3 regions of the Pseudomonas sp. O230 genome follow, and region 2 is predicted to be linked to each of the others. Evidence: predicted binding sites of a transcription regulator. Region 2 holds the regulator's gene; each other region holds the start of a gene.
The links. The regulator sigma-54, encoded in region 2, starts transcription at its own class of promoters, with help from an activator protein. The targets are predictions, from matches to a motif close to ANTGGCATNNANNTTGCTNT.
Positions count from the first base shown of each region.

Region 1: the regulator sigma-54 is predicted to act here: its motif matches at 2,805-2,824, upstream of ACI77H_RS04665 (CmpA/NrtA family ABC transporter substrate-binding protein).
Region 3: the regulator sigma-54 is predicted to act here: its motif matches at 2,883-2,902, upstream of glnK (P-II family nitrogen regulator).

Region 1 is NZ_JBJGXN010000002.1:285,133-290,276, forward strand. It holds gene rlmKL (bifunctional 23S rRNA (guanine(2069)-N(7))-methyltransferase RlmK/23S rRNA (guanine(2445)-N(2))-methyltransferase RlmL) at 1-660, opposite strand, end outside; gene rmf (ribosome modulation factor) at 1,191-1,406, shown strand; gene ACI77H_RS04660 (quinone-dependent dihydroorotate dehydrogenase) at 1,693-2,712, opposite strand; gene ACI77H_RS04665 (CmpA/NrtA family ABC transporter substrate-binding protein) at 2,942-4,153, shown strand; gene ACI77H_RS04670 (ANTAR domain-containing response regulator) at 4,169-4,744, shown strand; gene ACI77H_RS04675 (nitrate/nitrite transporter) at 5,081-5,144, shown strand, end outside.
Region 2 is NZ_JBJGXN010000012.1:48,826-53,969, reverse strand. It holds gene lptB (LPS export ABC transporter ATP-binding protein) at 1-678, shown strand, start outside; gene ACI77H_RS25260 (RNA polymerase factor sigma-54) at 863-2,356, shown strand; gene hpf (ribosome hibernation-promoting factor, HPF/YfiA family) at 2,431-2,739, shown strand; gene ptsN (PTS IIA-like nitrogen regulatory protein PtsN) at 2,752-3,216, shown strand; gene rapZ (RNase adapter RapZ) at 3,219-4,076, shown strand; gene ACI77H_RS25240 (HPr family phosphocarrier protein) at 4,092-4,367, shown strand; gene ACI77H_RS25235 (ZIP family metal transporter) at 4,375-5,144, opposite strand, start outside.
Region 3 is NZ_JBJGXN010000001.1:325,236-330,379, forward strand. It holds gene ACI77H_RS01550 (hypothetical protein) at 1-570, opposite strand, end outside; gene ACI77H_RS01555 (hypothetical protein) at 661-1,101, opposite strand; partial or broken gene ACI77H_RS01560 (Bro-N domain-containing protein) at 1,469-1,991, opposite strand; gene ACI77H_RS01565 (accessory factor UbiK family protein) at 2,430-2,690, opposite strand; gene glnK (P-II family nitrogen regulator) at 3,109-3,447, shown strand; gene ACI77H_RS01575 (ammonium transporter) at 3,485-4,822, shown strand; gene ACI77H_RS01580 (secondary thiamine-phosphate synthase enzyme YjbQ) at 5,036-5,144, shown strand, end outside.

The sequences.
Region 1 (5,144 bases), on a different contig from region 2:
ATCGGCGGCGATCATCGCGGCTTCGACGAGGAACGTACCAACACCGCACATCGGGTCAGCCAGTGCGCCGCCGTCGGCCGCAATGCGCGGCCAGCCGGAACGGATCAGGATGGCGGCCGCGAGGTTTTCCTTCAGCGGCGCCGCACCTTGCTGCAGGCGATAGCCGCGCTGGTGCAGGCTGTGGCCGGAGAGGTCGAGGGACAGAATGGCTTCGCCACGGTCCAGGCGCAGGTGAATGCGCAGGTCCGGGTTGAGTTTGTCGATGGACGGACGGTCGCCTTGCGGGGTGCGCAGTTTATCGACGATGGCGTCTTTGACTTTCAAGGCACCGAAGTGGGTGTTGTCGATACCCGAGCCGTGGCCGCTGAACTCGACGGCCAGGGTGCCGTCGTTGAGCATGTGGTCTTGCCACTCGATATCGAGCACGCCGTGATACAGGTCTTCGGCGTCCTTCATCGGGAAACGCTTGAGCACCAGCAGCACCCGGTTCGCCAGGCGCGACCACAGGCACAGGCGATAAGCGGTTTCCATGGTCGCCATGCCGCGCACGGCCGAGGTGTGCTCACGCGCTTCTTCAAGGCCAAGCCCGACGGCTTCCTCGATGAGCAGGCCTTCGAGGCCTTTTGGGCAAGTGAGGAAGATTTCGAATTGATCGGACATTGGAATTTCAGAGCCTTTGGCTAAGTGAACCGGCAACGCATTGCCGGCCCGGTTTTCAATCAGGCGCTTTTCTAAAGAGCGCCCGCGTGGCACGAAGGTGTGCCGTCCCACCCGTGCTGCTCAGGTTAGAAGAGCTTAGATGCACGGGCAGATAAAAAAGTTGATGCAACAAAATGTCATAACTCGACCCTTCGTCGAATAATGCCCGGGACCAACGCGAGGCATTCTCACTAAAGGATTAACCCCATCATCCTGCGGGGGGCCGATCATACAGGGCTTTGGCCAATAAACACGGGACAAACATCGTGTTACTTATGGCCATACCATCTTTATCGTTACGTCCTTATGACAAAACGATCATTCCCTCGATGTGACGCATTGGTTAGAACTCAACACAGGTTGGCGCCACAACGGACGTCAACACCTTGGCTCGCCACGCCGGCAGCGAGCCCCCCAACGGCAGACATTTCTGCCAGACCTCGATTGAGGTCAACGCGATACATACAGTCAACAAGTGAGGGCAACACCCTATGAGAAGACTTAAGCGTGATCCGTTGGAAAGAGCATTTTTGCGCGGATATCAATATGGCGTTGGTGGCAAATCCCGTGAGCTTTGCCCATTTACTCTACCGTCGGTACGCCAAGCCTGGATTAACGGCTGGCGAGAAGGACGCGGCGACAACTGGGACGGTATGACCGGCACTGCGGGAATCCATAGACTCAACGAACTTCACGCCGTCGGCTAACACAGGGCACACACTCCGACACGACAACCTGATTACGTAACGACTTAACACGCACGCCCCATCCGGGCGGCGGGCTCCGGCCCAGGGGCTCCTTCGAGGAGCCCTTTTTTATGCCCGCTCTTTGGCCAGACACGATCCCCTGTAGGAGCCAGCTTGCTGGCGATGGCGATTTCAAGGATGCCATCGCCGGCAAGCCGGCTCCTACAAAGTGACCCAATGCCGCGATGGCGATCTCGAGGCTGCCATCACCAGCAAACGGAACGCCGCCCGGCCGCGCTTAAAGGGCTTAGCGCAGAGCGGCGATGGCGTCGACGGACTCGCGAATCAGCGCAGGACCTTTGTAGATGAAGCCGGAATAGAGCTGCACCAAGCTCGCCCCCGCAGCGATTTTCTCAGCTGCGTGCTTGCCTTCGGTAATGCCGCCCACGGCGATGATCGGCAAGCGGCCGGCCAATTCTGCCGCCAGCACCTTCACGGTGTGGGTGCTCTTGTCACGAACCGGTGCGCCGGACAGACCGCCCGCCTCGTCACCGAACTCCATGCCTTCGACGCCGACGCGGCTCAGGGTGGTGTTGGTGGCGATCACCGCGTCCATCCCGGTTTCGATCAGCGCTAGCGCGACTTGCGCGGTTTCTTCGTCGGTCATGTCCGGCGCGATCTTGATCGCCAGCGGCACGTGCTTGCCATGGCGCAGCGCCAGCTCGGCACGACGAGTCGCCAGATCCGCCAGCAATTGCTTGAGCGAATCCCCGAATTGCAGGCTGCGCAGGCCCGGGGTGTTTGGCGAACTGACGTTGACCGTCACGTAGCTGGCATGGGCGTAGACCTTGTCCAGGCAAATCAGGTAGTCGTCGACCGCGCGCTCGACCGGAGTATCGAAGTTCTTGCCGATGTTGATGCCCAGCACGCCCTTGTACTTGGCCGCCGCCACACGCGCCAGCAAGTGATCGACACCCAGGTTGTTGAAGCCCATGCGGTTGATGATCGCCTCGGCTTCCGGCAGACGGAAGATCCGTGGCTTCGGGTTGCCCGGCTGAGGACGCGGGGTGATGGTGCCGATTTCGACGAATCCAAAACCCAACTGGGCAAAACCGTCGATGGCCGCGCCGTTCTTGTCCAGACCGGCCGCCAGACCCACCGGGTTCGGGAAGTCCAGGCCCATGACGCTCACCGGCATTTTTGCCGGAGCCTTGCACAGCAAGCCGTTGAGGCCCAAACGCCCGCCCGCGCCGATCAGGTCCAGGGACAGATCGTGGGAGGTTTCCGGGGAAAGTTTGAACAACAGCTGACGGGCCAGGGTGTACATGGGCGGCTTTGACTCGAATGGCGGCGAAATGAGGCGGCGATTATAGCCGGGCATCGGGGTCGCAAGCGAGGCGCGCAACAAAATCAGCGAGCGATGGCATATGCCTTGCACCGACACAGGCATCAGCACTCATGCCAACGGCGGGATGAGTGGAAGGACAATGGCGTCGTCACCCGGTTTTGCTTGCGCGAGGACCTGGGACGACGCTTTTTTTGGAAGGTGTTTTGTCATGAATGAAACCACAACGGGCCCGCTGGCCTGGGTCAACGGCAGCGATGCCCCGGAAAAGACCGACATCAACCTCGGCTTCATGGCCCTGAGCGATTGCGCCTCGGTGGTGGTCGCCGCCACTCAGGGCTTTGCCCAGCCTTACGGCCTGACCTTGAACCTCAAGCGCCAGTCTTCCTGGGCCAGCCTGCGGGACAAACTGGTCAGCGGCGAACTCGATGTCGCCCACAGCCTGTACGGTTTGATCTATGCCGTGCACTTGGGCATCGGTGGCGTCGCGCCGACCGACATGGCGGTGCTCATGGGCCTGAACCAGAACGGTCAGAGCATCAACCTTTCCCACGGCTTGCAAGCCTTGGGCGTGACCGCTCCTGAAGCACTGGATCGACACGTGCACCAAACTCGCCCAAAACTCACCTTCGCCCAGACATTTCCGACCGGTACCCACGCCATGTGGCTGTATTACTGGCTAGCCAGCCAGGGCATTCATCCCCTGCACGACGTCGACAGTGTGGTGGTGCCGCCGCCGCAAATGGTCGCGCACCTGCAAGCCGGGCGGATCGACGGTTTCTGCGTCGGTGAACCCTGGTCCGCCAGCGCCGTGAAACACAATCTCGGCTTTACGATGGCAACGACCCAGACGATCTGGCCCGATCATCCGGAGAAAGTCCTCGGCTGCACCCGCGCGTTCGTCGAGCAGTACCCCAACACCGCTCGGGCACTGGTGATGGCCATTCTGGAGGCCAGCCGATTCATCGAAGCAAGCGTCGAGAATCGCCGCAGTACCGCCCAGTTGCTGAGCGCCCCCGAATACCTGGACACGCCGCTCGACTGCATCGAACCGCGTCTGCTCGGCGACTACGCCGATGGCCTCGGCAACCGCTGGCAAGACCCGCACGCGCTGCGCTTCCATGGCGCTGGCGAGGCCAACCGGCCTTACCTGTCCGATGGCATGTGGTTCATGACCCAGTTCCGCCGCTGGGGTTTGCTGCGCGACGACCCGGACTACCTCGCGGTGGCCCGTCAGGTTCAGCAACTAGACGTGTATCGAGAGGCCGCCAGCGCGGTCGGCGTTGCCTCTTCAGGCAAGGAAATGCGCAGCAGCCAGTTGATCGACGGCAAAATCTGGGACGGCTCGGACCCGGCCGGATATGTCCGCAGTTTCAAACTGCACGCCATGAGCGACAGCTCGTCCCGATTCGCCAGCCGCTGACAGGAGACTGCGAACATGTTGCGTATCCTGCTGATCAACGACACCGCGAAGAAAGTCGGCCGCTTGAAAGCCGCCCTGACCGAAGCCGGATTCGAGGTCATCGACGAATCCGGCCTGACCATCGACCTGCCCGCACGCGTCGAAACGGTGCGTCCGGACGTGATCCTGATCGATACCGAGTCACCGAGCCGCGATGTGATGGAGCAAGTGGTGCTGGTGAGTCGCGACCAGCCACGGCCGATTGTGATGTTCACCGACGAACATGACCCCGACGTGATGCGCCAGGCGATCAAGTCCGGAGTCAGCGCCTACATCGTCGAAGGCATTCACGCACAACGCTTGCAGCCGATTCTCGACGTCGCCATGGCGCGCTTCGAAAGCGACCAGGCCCTGCGCGCACAACTGCACGCCCGCGATCAGCAACTGGCCGAGCGCAAGCGCATCGAGCTGGCCAAGGGGCTGCTGATGAAGATGAAGGACTGCAACGAAGAAGAGGCCTACACGCTGATGCGGCGCCAGGCCATGAGCCGGCAGCAGAAACTGATTCAGGTGGCGGAGCAGATCATCGCGATGAGTGAGTTGCTCGGCTGAGATCTTGTGGTGCCTTTGAGGGCCCAATCGCGGGCAAGCCCGCTCCCACAGGTTTTGTGAACTCCAGCAATCCTGTGTGTGCGGGCTTGCCCGCGATGGCCACGACTCGGTTCCACGCTGTTGGCACAAATCTCGCTATGTAATCCACACAGGTAACCAACGGCGGTTGCCCCACCTACGACAAAGACGTCGCTCACCTCATTTGCCCATGGCAAATCCGGTGGCGGCGTTTTTTTGTTTTGGCCCCACAGACCGGGGCCGGTGGTGCGGCCGTTGCGGCGCCCCACCCGCAAGCTCATGACTCCTTCTCGAGACGACTCACAGCTGAGGTGCGCGATGAATTCAAGCTTCTGGAAATCCGGCCATACCCCGACCCTGTTCGCGGCCTTCCTTTATTTCG
Region 2 (5,144 bases):
CAGGTCGTGCGCGACGTCAGCCTGTCCATCGACAGCGGTCAGATCGTCGGCCTGCTTGGCCCTAACGGCGCCGGTAAAACCACCTGCTTCTACATGATTGTCGGCCTGGTTCAGGCCGATCAGGGCCGCGTCCTGATCGATGATCTGGACGTCAGCCACCAGCCGATGCACGGTCGCGCGAAGGCCGGTATCGGCTATCTTCCGCAAGAAGCATCGATCTTCCGCAAACTCTCGGTCGCCGATAACATCATGGCAATCCTCGAGACCCGCAAGGAACTCGACAAGGCCGGTCGTCGAAAGGAACTGGAAAGCCTGCTGCAGGAATTTCACATCACCCACATCCGCGACAACCTCGGCATGAGCCTCTCCGGTGGCGAACGCCGTCGTGTGGAAATCGCCCGCGCACTGGCAACCAACCCGAAATTCATCCTCCTCGACGAACCGTTCGCCGGCGTGGACCCGATTTCGGTGGGCGACATCAAACAGATCATCTACCACCTCAAGGCCAAGGGCATTGGCGTGCTGATCACTGACCACAACGTCCGTGAAACCCTGGATATCTGCGAAACGGCCTACATCGTCAACGATGGCCAACTGATCGCCGAAGGTGATTCGGCTACCATCCTGGCCAACGACCTCGTGAAAGAAGTCTATCTGGGCCATGAGTTCCGCCTGTAAGCACTGAGGTGTCTGGCTGGTTGCCCGAGCGCTTGTCTCGATAAAAAATCAATACTTTTTTATTGTTACAGCGCTCTAGGCAAACGCTACGGTTTCGGGCATATAATTTGCTTATGTTTGGCGCTTCGGCGCCCTGTAGTGGATGGCGCATGTGCGCCGGCGAATAAGGTGTTTAGCCCCTGCCATGAAACCATCGCTAGTCTTGAGAATGGGCCAGCAGCTGACGATGACACCGCAGCTGCAACAGGCCATCCGCCTGCTCCAATTGTCGACCCTGGACCTGCAACAGGAAATCCAGGAGGCCCTGGAGTCCAATCCGATGCTCGAACGCCAGGAAGAAGGCGACGACTTCGATAACGCCGACCCCTTGGCCGACAAAGCCGAACAGCAACCTAACGCCGACGTCTCAGAACCCTCTTATCAGGAAACCGCCCCGACGGTGGACAACCTCGAGGAAGGTGACTGGAACGAGCGCATTCCCAACGAACTGCCCGTCGACACCGCATGGGAAGATGTCTACCAGACCAGCGCTAGCAGCCTGCCGAGCAACGATGACGACGAGTGGGATTTCACTACCCGTACATCCGCCGGTGAAAGCCTGCAAAGCCATCTGTTGTGGCAACTGAACCTGGCGCCGATGTCCGACACCGATCGCCTGATCGCCGTGACCCTGATCGATTGCATCAACAATCAGGGCTACCTGGACGAAACTCTCGAGGAAATCCTCGAAGCCTTCGATCCGGAACTCGACATCGAGCTGGACGAAATCGAAGCCGTCCTGCACCGCATCCAGCAATTTGAACCGGCCGGCATCGGCGCGCGCAACCTGGGTGAATGCCTGCTGCTGCAATTGCGCCAACTGCCTGCCAAGACACCTTGGCTGGCCGAGGCCAAGCGCCTGGTCACCGATTACATTGACCTGCTCGGCAGCCGCGACTACAGCCAGTTGATGCGCCGCATGAAGCTCAAGGAAGACGAACTGCGCCAGGTGATCGAGCTGGTTCAGAGCCTCAACCCGCGCCCTGGCTCGCAGATCGAGTCCAGTGAAGCCGAGTACGTCGTACCCGACGTGATCGTGCGCAAAGACAATGAGCGCTGGCTGGTCGAGCTGAATCAGGAGTCGGTGCCACGGCTGCGGGTCAACGCCCAATACGCCGGTTTCGTGCGCCGCGCCGACACCAGCGCCGACAACACCTTCATGCGCAATCAGTTGCAAGAGGCCCGCTGGTTCATCAAGAGCCTGCAAAGCCGTAACGAAACCCTGATGAAAGTTGCCACCCAGATCGTCGAGCATCAGCGCGGTTTTCTGGAATATGGCGACGAAGCGATGAAACCGCTGGTCCTGCATGACATCGCCGAAGCGGTGGGCATGCACGAATCGACGATTTCGCGGGTGACCACGCAAAAATTCATGCATACCCCTCGGGGCATATATGAGTTGAAATACTTTTTCTCTAGCCACGTCAGCACCTCCGAAGGCGGCGAATGCTCGTCCACGGCAATCCGCGCGATCATCAAAAAACTGGTTGCTGCGGAAAATCAGAAAAAGCCGTTGAGTGACAGCAAGATCGCTGGTTTACTGGAGGCACAAGGCATTCAGGTGGCTCGCCGCACCGTCGCCAAGTACCGCGAATCCCTCGGGATCGCGCCTTCGAGCGAACGCAAGCGGTTGATGTAGAGCCACGCCACAGCGTTCCAGTGGTAGATCATCTGGTCTACCGCTTTATGCACTGGCAACGAAGGAGAAGCTGTATGCAAGTCAACATCAGTGGACACCAACTGGAAGTGACCGAACCTCTTCGCACCTACATCGGCGAAAAACTCGAACGGTTAGAGAGGCATTTCGACAAGATCACCAACGTGCAGGTCACGATGACGGTCGAAAAGCTGAAGCAGAAAATCGAAGCCACGCTGCATATTCCCGGCAATGAAGTGGTCGCAAACGCGGAGCATACCGATATGTACGCGGCGATCGACGCATTGACCGACAAGCTGGATAAACAACTCAAAAAGCATAAGGAAAAGACCCAAAGCCTCCTCCAGGGCGCGACCGGTCGTTAACACTCCCAACCCATGATCCGACTTGAAAGCATCCTGACCCCCGGCCGTTCCATCGTGAACGTGCCGGGCGGCAGCAAAAAGAAAGCCCTCGAGCAAATTGCCAACCTGATCGCCCGGGAAGTGCCGGATCTGGAGATGCAAGTTGTCTTCGAGGCTTTGATTGCCCGTGAAAAACTCGGTTCGACCGGTTTTGGCAACGGCATCGCCATTCCTCACTGCCGTCTCAAAGGCTGTAACTCGCCCATCAGTGCCTTGATGCACCTGGACGCCCCCATCGATTTCGACGCCATCGACGGTGCTCCGGTTGACCTGCTGTTCGTTCTGCTGGTCCCGGAAGCCGCTACCGATGCGCACCTTGAATTGCTCCGCCAGATCGCCAGCATGCTCGATCGCAAGGAAGTCCGTGATCGCCTGCGTAGCGCCGTGAGCAATGAAGCCTTGTATCAGGTTGTCCTGGACGAGCAAAACGGGCACTAATCATGCGCTTGATCATCGTCAGTGGCCGTTCCGGCTCAGGTAAAAGTACCGCGCTCGATGTTCTCGAGGACAACGGCTATTACTGCATCGACAACCTGCCCGCCGGGTTGTTGCCGGAACTGGCCGAGCGCGCGCTGATCCACACCGAACTGGCGCAGCCGCTGGTGGCCGTTTCCATCGACGCGCGCAACCTGCCCAGCCACTTGAGCCGGTTTCCGGAACTGCTCGAAGAAGTTCGCAGCCGGCATATCCAGTGCGATGTCCTGTACCTGGACGCCGACGAAGAAACCTTGCTGAAGCGCTTTTCGGAAACTCGTCGTCGCCACCCGCTGAGCAGCGCCAACCGCTCACTGGCAGAAGCGATCAACGATGAAACCAGCCTGCTCGGGCCGATTGCCGACCTCGCCGATCTCAAGGTCAATACCACCAACCTGAACCTGTATCAGCTGCGCGATACCATCAAGTTGCGCCTGCTGAACCAGCCGGAACCCGGTACTGCGTTTTTGGTGGAGTCTTTCGGATTCAAGCGCGGCATGCCGGTGGACGCCGATCTGGTGTTCGACGTGCGCTGCCTGCCGAACCCCTATTGGAAGCCGGAGCTACGCGATCAGTCCGGGCTTGATCTGCCGGTTGCCGAGTACCTGGCGGCCCAGCCGGACGTCGAGGAGATGTTCCAGGACATCTCCACGTACCTGCTCAAATGGCTGCCCCGCTTTGCCGCCAGCAACCGTGCTTATGTCACCATTGCCATTGGCTGCACCGGCGGGCATCACCGCTCCGTCTACCTGACCGAACGTCTGGGCCAGGTCCTGCAAAAATCCCTGAAGAACGTCCAGGTTCGCCACCGCGACCTCAGCTAAAGGATTCACATCGCGATGCCTGCTCTGGAAATCGAAATCATCAACAAGCTGGGCCTACATGCCCGTGCTTCCGCCAAGTTCGTCGGCGTGGCCGGTCAGTTCAAGGATTGCACGATCAGGGTAGGACGCACGCCGGAATCCACGGTCGACGGCAAAAGCATCATGGCCATGATGATGCTGGCTGCAGGCAAAGGGACCAAAATCCATCTGAGCACGGAAGGCCAGCAGGAACAGGAAGCGCTGGACGCGCTGGTCGCGCTGATCAACAACTTCTTCGACGAAGGCGAGTAACGCTCGCCTAGGCGAGCGCCGTATCCATCACCATCATCAGACAAAACCCGATCAGCAGCCCAAGGCTGGCAAGCTTGTCGTGACCATTGCGGCGCGACTCGGGGATGACTTCATGCGTGACCACCAGCAGCATGGCCCCAGCCGCCAGCGCCAGCCCCAACGGCAAGAGCAACTCGGCAAGGCTCACCAGCCAGGCGCACAACAGCGCAAAGACCGGTTCGACCAACCCTGATGCCGCGCCGATCAGGAACGCCTTGACCCGCGACATCCCTGCCCCGGCCAACACCAACGCAATCACCAATCCTTCCGGCACATCCTGCAAGGCAATGCCCATCGCCAGGCTATCAGCGTCGGGCATGCCGCCACCCGCCGAGACACCGACCGCCATGCCTTCGGGGATGTTGTGAGCAATGATGGCAAACACGAACAACCAGATCCGTGGAGGAATGACCGGCCGCTCCAAGGTGCCGACGAGCATTTCCGGCGAAGCGCCGGAGACCTTCCGATCCACCAGATACAACCCGAACGCGCCAAGCATGATGCCGAAACTGATCAGCCCGCTGGCCGCCCAGGGTGTCAGCCCCAGGCTTTCAGCGGCGGCAATGCCTGGAACGATCAGCGAAAATGCCGTCGCGGCGAGCATCACCCCGGCGCCGAAACCGAGCAGCGTATCGCTGACCGCCTGGGGCATGCGTCGAATCACCAGCACCGGCACCGCGCCGAGGGCCGTGCCCAAGGCGCAAATCGCCCCGCCTTGCAACGCACGCAGCAGTTTCG
Region 3 (5,144 bases), on a different contig from region 2:
TTGGAAGAATTTCACCGATTTCCCAGTGGTGTTGTATTCATGTTCTGCTTCGGCAATGACTTTCTGTCGCCACGCAAATTCTTGTCTGGCAGATTCTTCCAGTGCGGCCCGTCTTTCGTTGACAGTGAAGGTTCCGCTTTCATCGTAAGTGATCAGCGCCAGTTGATCCACGGGCATCCCGGAAAACGGATTATTGCCTGCCCCTCTCGTGTATTGAGTTGCACTTTTGGCTCGTGCTAATAACTCGGCGTTGTCCGTGTCAGGGACTTCAGCGTCATGTGTTGATTTATTCGCAGTGTAATGAGGGCTTTCCAGTTCGTTGAATGTGTTTCTGGCCATCGACGCCAGTTCCGTTCTTGTCATGCGTATATCGCGAGCTTGCGCACGTGTAGAGGCCTCGCTCAATTGGCTCGCTAACATGGACACCTTGTTGCTGCCATTTGCGCCGGCGGAATCTTGGACGGTCCTTTGGCTGATGCCTCTGTCGTTCTTGAGAATAGAGATCACTTTTTTTGTACCTGTCAGAGCTTGACCGGTATCACTTACAGGGCTGCTTATTGCGTTGATCATGATTTTAGCTCCTGATATTTATGAGTAGAAAATGATGTGTGGGTTGATTGTCGGCAAGGTTTGCCGAGCATCATTGTCTCTAGACCAGCTTTACTTCATGGTGATTTCAATTGACCAGGCATAGGTGGACGGATTTGTTCTAGTTGTTCTGATGGTGCAGGTAGCACCGCCGCTAGGAGTGGCTGCGTTATTCCATTTGGGGACTTTCGTCGCGCCAGGGCCGGGAGCAGTCACGAATGTTGATAAATAAACACATGTTTTATTGCCGCTCTGATAGCGCAAGTTAGCATGGGTGTAGCCCGCGTTGCTTTGTATGCGGTATGTATCTGTGCTGTTTGGAATAATGGAAGCTTCAGGCGTATGGGATGCGTTTGTTTTAGTAATAAACTCGTTGTTGTTTATGGGTGTATACGTAGCAGTTTTGATTCCAATATTTTTGAAGGTCACCGTTACAGGTGGTCCGGCAACAACCGGGCTTGTATAAAGTGCAGTCAAAGTTAAAGCGGCAAACAAAGACTTATAAATTTCCATGGGTATTACTCCTTGTAGTATTTTGAACATTCCATTGCTGGGATCGCAGTCGCCAGAATCCCTTATTCAAGGTGGACTGCATTTGCTCCGAACGAGTGCGTTCAAATGAATCATTTGAGAAGTGAGCTTAAAAAGGGGGGCTTTTGCGCGCAATCAGACCGCGGATGAGAACGTTGTAGGGCATTGCCGGGATTTATGCGGGTGGAAAGATCGCAGTCACGGGAATTCCTACAGGCAAGTCTGAGGGGCATTTCCGACTCAGGCTCGCTACCACGTAGATCTCTGATCCCCATCAAACAATCGCGCACTGTGCCTGATGGTCGTCTGGCATTTATTGGACCCCACGCCAAAAGCGTGGGGCTTTTGTTCAGAATACGTGAAGCATCTTCGCGGCTCTTTTCCACCAAGGCGCATTGATAGCGGGTATCGAAATCATCTGCTCGGGCACCAACTGCGGAACATCCTGCAACCGAATCCATGGTTGGTTGTTCCAGTGCAGCAAACTTAGCGACATGTCCGGCCAGTTCAGCAGGCTCAGCATTGGACGTTCGGTTGTCGTGGGTTGCTCAGCGTCTCTCAGGGTTGGGACGACGTCGTGAGTCAGCCATTCGCGCAGGGCTCGATATTCGGGGCAGTAGTGGTAGATCAATAATGCGTAGACGCCGGATTCGCTGATCAGCAAGGTGTGTTCGATGCTGCCGTGGATGAGCATTCGCGTGGTTTGGTGTTGGTCGGGGGTCGAGTTTGCGGAGGGTGCGTTCTTCGATGTAAAGGCGCAGGAGGCGGCCAAGGTCGCGGGCGCAGAACCAGGGTTGGTTTTCTATTAGAAGGGCGTGTAGGTGGAGTTTGTGGCGCGTGAAGACGTGGGGGATCAGATAGTTGTCGTCCATGGTGCAGTTCTCGAGGTGCGATGAAGAAAACTGCCTCTGATCGTCGCCAAACGAAAAGGGTGGCAGCCATGCGCGGGTTGGCGAACCGGTAACGCACCCAACCGGCAGACCCGAAAGTCTCCCACGCATAGCCGCCATAATTCGAGATGGGAACAATTCCCTGGTTCGAACGTGGTCGCGATGTGTCTGGATGCTATCCGGGTCGCCAAACCCGGAGCTGAATATTCAGCTGGGGGGAGCTTAGAGGCTGGATACTTGGCGACACAATCGGACGGCGGTGGTTTTCTTGTAGGAAGGTGCCGGGATTTTTGCGAGGTTTGAGATCAAAAGATCGCAGCCCTCGGCAGCTCCTACAGAGGTGGTCCGTCCAGCGTGGGATGGCTGGTAGACCGAGGCGACCCCATTCGCGGGCAAGCCCGCTCCCACAGGGATCGTGGGTTACTCGGCAGGGGGAATGAGCTTCGCTTCCAGCTCCGCGACTTTGGCCTCAAGGCTCTCGAGGCGGGCCCGAGTGCGCGCCAGCACAACCATCTGACTATCAAATTCTTCCCGGCTCACCAGGTCCAGTTTGCTGAAGCCGCTCTGCAACAGCGCCTTGAACTGGCTTTCGATTTCGCTTTTCGGCAGCGGGGTTTCGCCGCTGAAGAGGCGGGAGGCGGTGCCGGTCAGGGCGTCGAGGAAGTCTTTGGGCGCGAGCATGGGAAAGGTCCTGGAAACAATGGCGGGCAGTGTATCACGCAGTGTCTATAGTCAATCCCGACGGCAGGGATGCACGCTTTTCGCGCATGCGGACGGACGGCATCGCACCGTTGTTGTGCGTAACGCGTCCGGTGTTGCGGTGATGTGGTGGACATCTACGGCCAACCGCTTGAAAACAGAGAGTTTTGTGGAGATGGCAAGCTTTCTGCTTAGTGCCTAGTGACCCATGCACTGATGCAGTCGCTGTGACGAATGCAGTGCGCCAAGCGAAACGGGGGAAGTGTTTCGTACGGAGCGGTTAGCTGGCGTCGGACGGGCAGGTAAGGCCGACGATGCGTTACAAAGCCAGGCACTGCGCTTAGACTTGAGCCGGGTTTGTTTTCCTGGGGCAAGTCCACCAATTCGGGAGAGAGTTTTCATGAAGCTAGTCACTGCCATCATCAAGCCGTTCAAGTTGGACGACGTGCGCGAATCGCTGTCCGAGATCGGCGTGCAGGGCATTACCGTTACTGAAGTCAAAGGCTTCGGTCGGCAGAAGGGTCACACCGAGCTGTATCGCGGCGCGGAATACGTGGTCGATTTCCTGCCCAAGGTGAAGATCGATGTCGCCATTGACGACAAGGATCTTGACCGGGTTATCGAGGCGATAACCAAGGCTGCCAACACCGGCAAGATCGGTGACGGCAAGATCTTCGTGGTCAATCTGGAACAGGCGATTCGCATTCGTACCGGCGAAACCGATACCGACGCGATTTAAAAGCCGCCACAAACCCAACGCCCCAGGAGAAAACAATATGACTCTGCGTAAATTCGCAGGGCTAGGAGCCCTGTTGTCCCTCGTAATGCCCAGCCTGGCCATGGCGGCAGACGAAGTGGCGGCCCCAGTCCTCAACTCCGGCGATACCGCCTGGATGATGACCTCGACAGCCCTCGTGCTGTTCATGACCATTCCCGGCCTCGCGCTGTTCTACGGCGGCATGGTTCGCTCCAAAAACATTCTTTCCGTGATGATGCAGTGCTTCGCCATTACCGGTCTGATCAGCATTCTGTGGGTCATTTATGGCTACAGCATCGCGTTCGACACCACCGGCATGGAACAGGGCGTCGTCAACTTCAACTCGTTCTTCGGTGGCATGGGCAAGGCATTCCTCGCCGGTGTCACGCCTTCGAGCCTGACCGGTCCGGCGGCGCTGTTCCCTGAGGCGGTGTTCATCACCTTCCAGATGACTTTCGCCATCATCACCCCTGCGTTGATCGTCGGTGCCTTCGCCGAGCGGATGAAATTCTCCGCGATGCTGATCTTCATGGGCATCTGGTTCACCCTGGTGTATGCACCGATCGCACACATGGTCTGGTCCGGCAACGGCGGCCTGATGTGGGACTGGGGCGTGCTCGACTTCGCTGGCGGCACCGTGGTGCACATCAACGCCGGTGTGGCCGGTCTGGTGGCGTGCATCGTGCTCGGCAAGCGTAAAGGCTTCCCGACCACCCCAATGGCCCCGCACAACCTCGGTTACACCCTGATGGGTGCGGCCATGCTGTGGGTCGGCTGGTTCGGCTTCAACGCCGGTTCCGCCGCAGCGGCCAACGGCACTGCCGGTATGGCGATGCTGGTGACTCAGATCGCAACCGCCGCCGCCGCACTGGGCTGGATGTTTGCCGAGTGGATCACCCACGGCAAGCCAAGTGCACTGGGTATCGCTTCGGGTGTGGTCGCCGGTCTGGTTGCCATCACTCCGGCCGCTGGCACCGTGGGCCCGATGGGCGCTCTGGTGATCGGTCTGGCTGCGGGCGTGGTGTGCTTCTTCTGCGCCACCACCCTGAAACGCAAACTCGGTTATGACGATTCCCTGGACGCCTTCGGTGTGCACGGCATCGGCGGTATCCTCGGCGCGATCCTGACCGGTGTGTTCGCTGCACCGTCGCTGGGTGGCTTCGGCACCGTCACCGACATCGCCGCACAAGTCTGGATTCAGTGCAAAGGCGTGGGCTTCACGGTGATCTACACCGCGATCGTCACCTACATCATTCTCAAGGTGCTGGACGCCGTCATGGGTCTGCGTATCACCGAAGAAGAAGAGGCCGTCGGCATCGATCTGGCACTTCACAACGAACGCGGCTACAACTTGTAAGACGCGCCTAAAAAACTTGCCCGGCTTGCCGGGCATTTTTTTGTCTGGAGTTTGTCAGTGAAGGGACTGCTGAAAGGTTTTTTCGCACACGTTTAGTGGGGTTTACGGCGGGCGTTTTTCTGCGGCCAATGGCTTACATGATTGAAGGAATATTAGGGCCTTTGTTTTTTCCCAGAGCGCGCTAGAATGCGCCCCGAACGTGCGGAGAACTGTATGTGGCAACAGACTCTGATTACCCTGCGGGCGAGGCCCCGGGGCTTTCATCTGGTAACGGACGAGTTACTCGCCGGCCTGCCTGAACTCAAGGCGTGTCGGGTCGGTC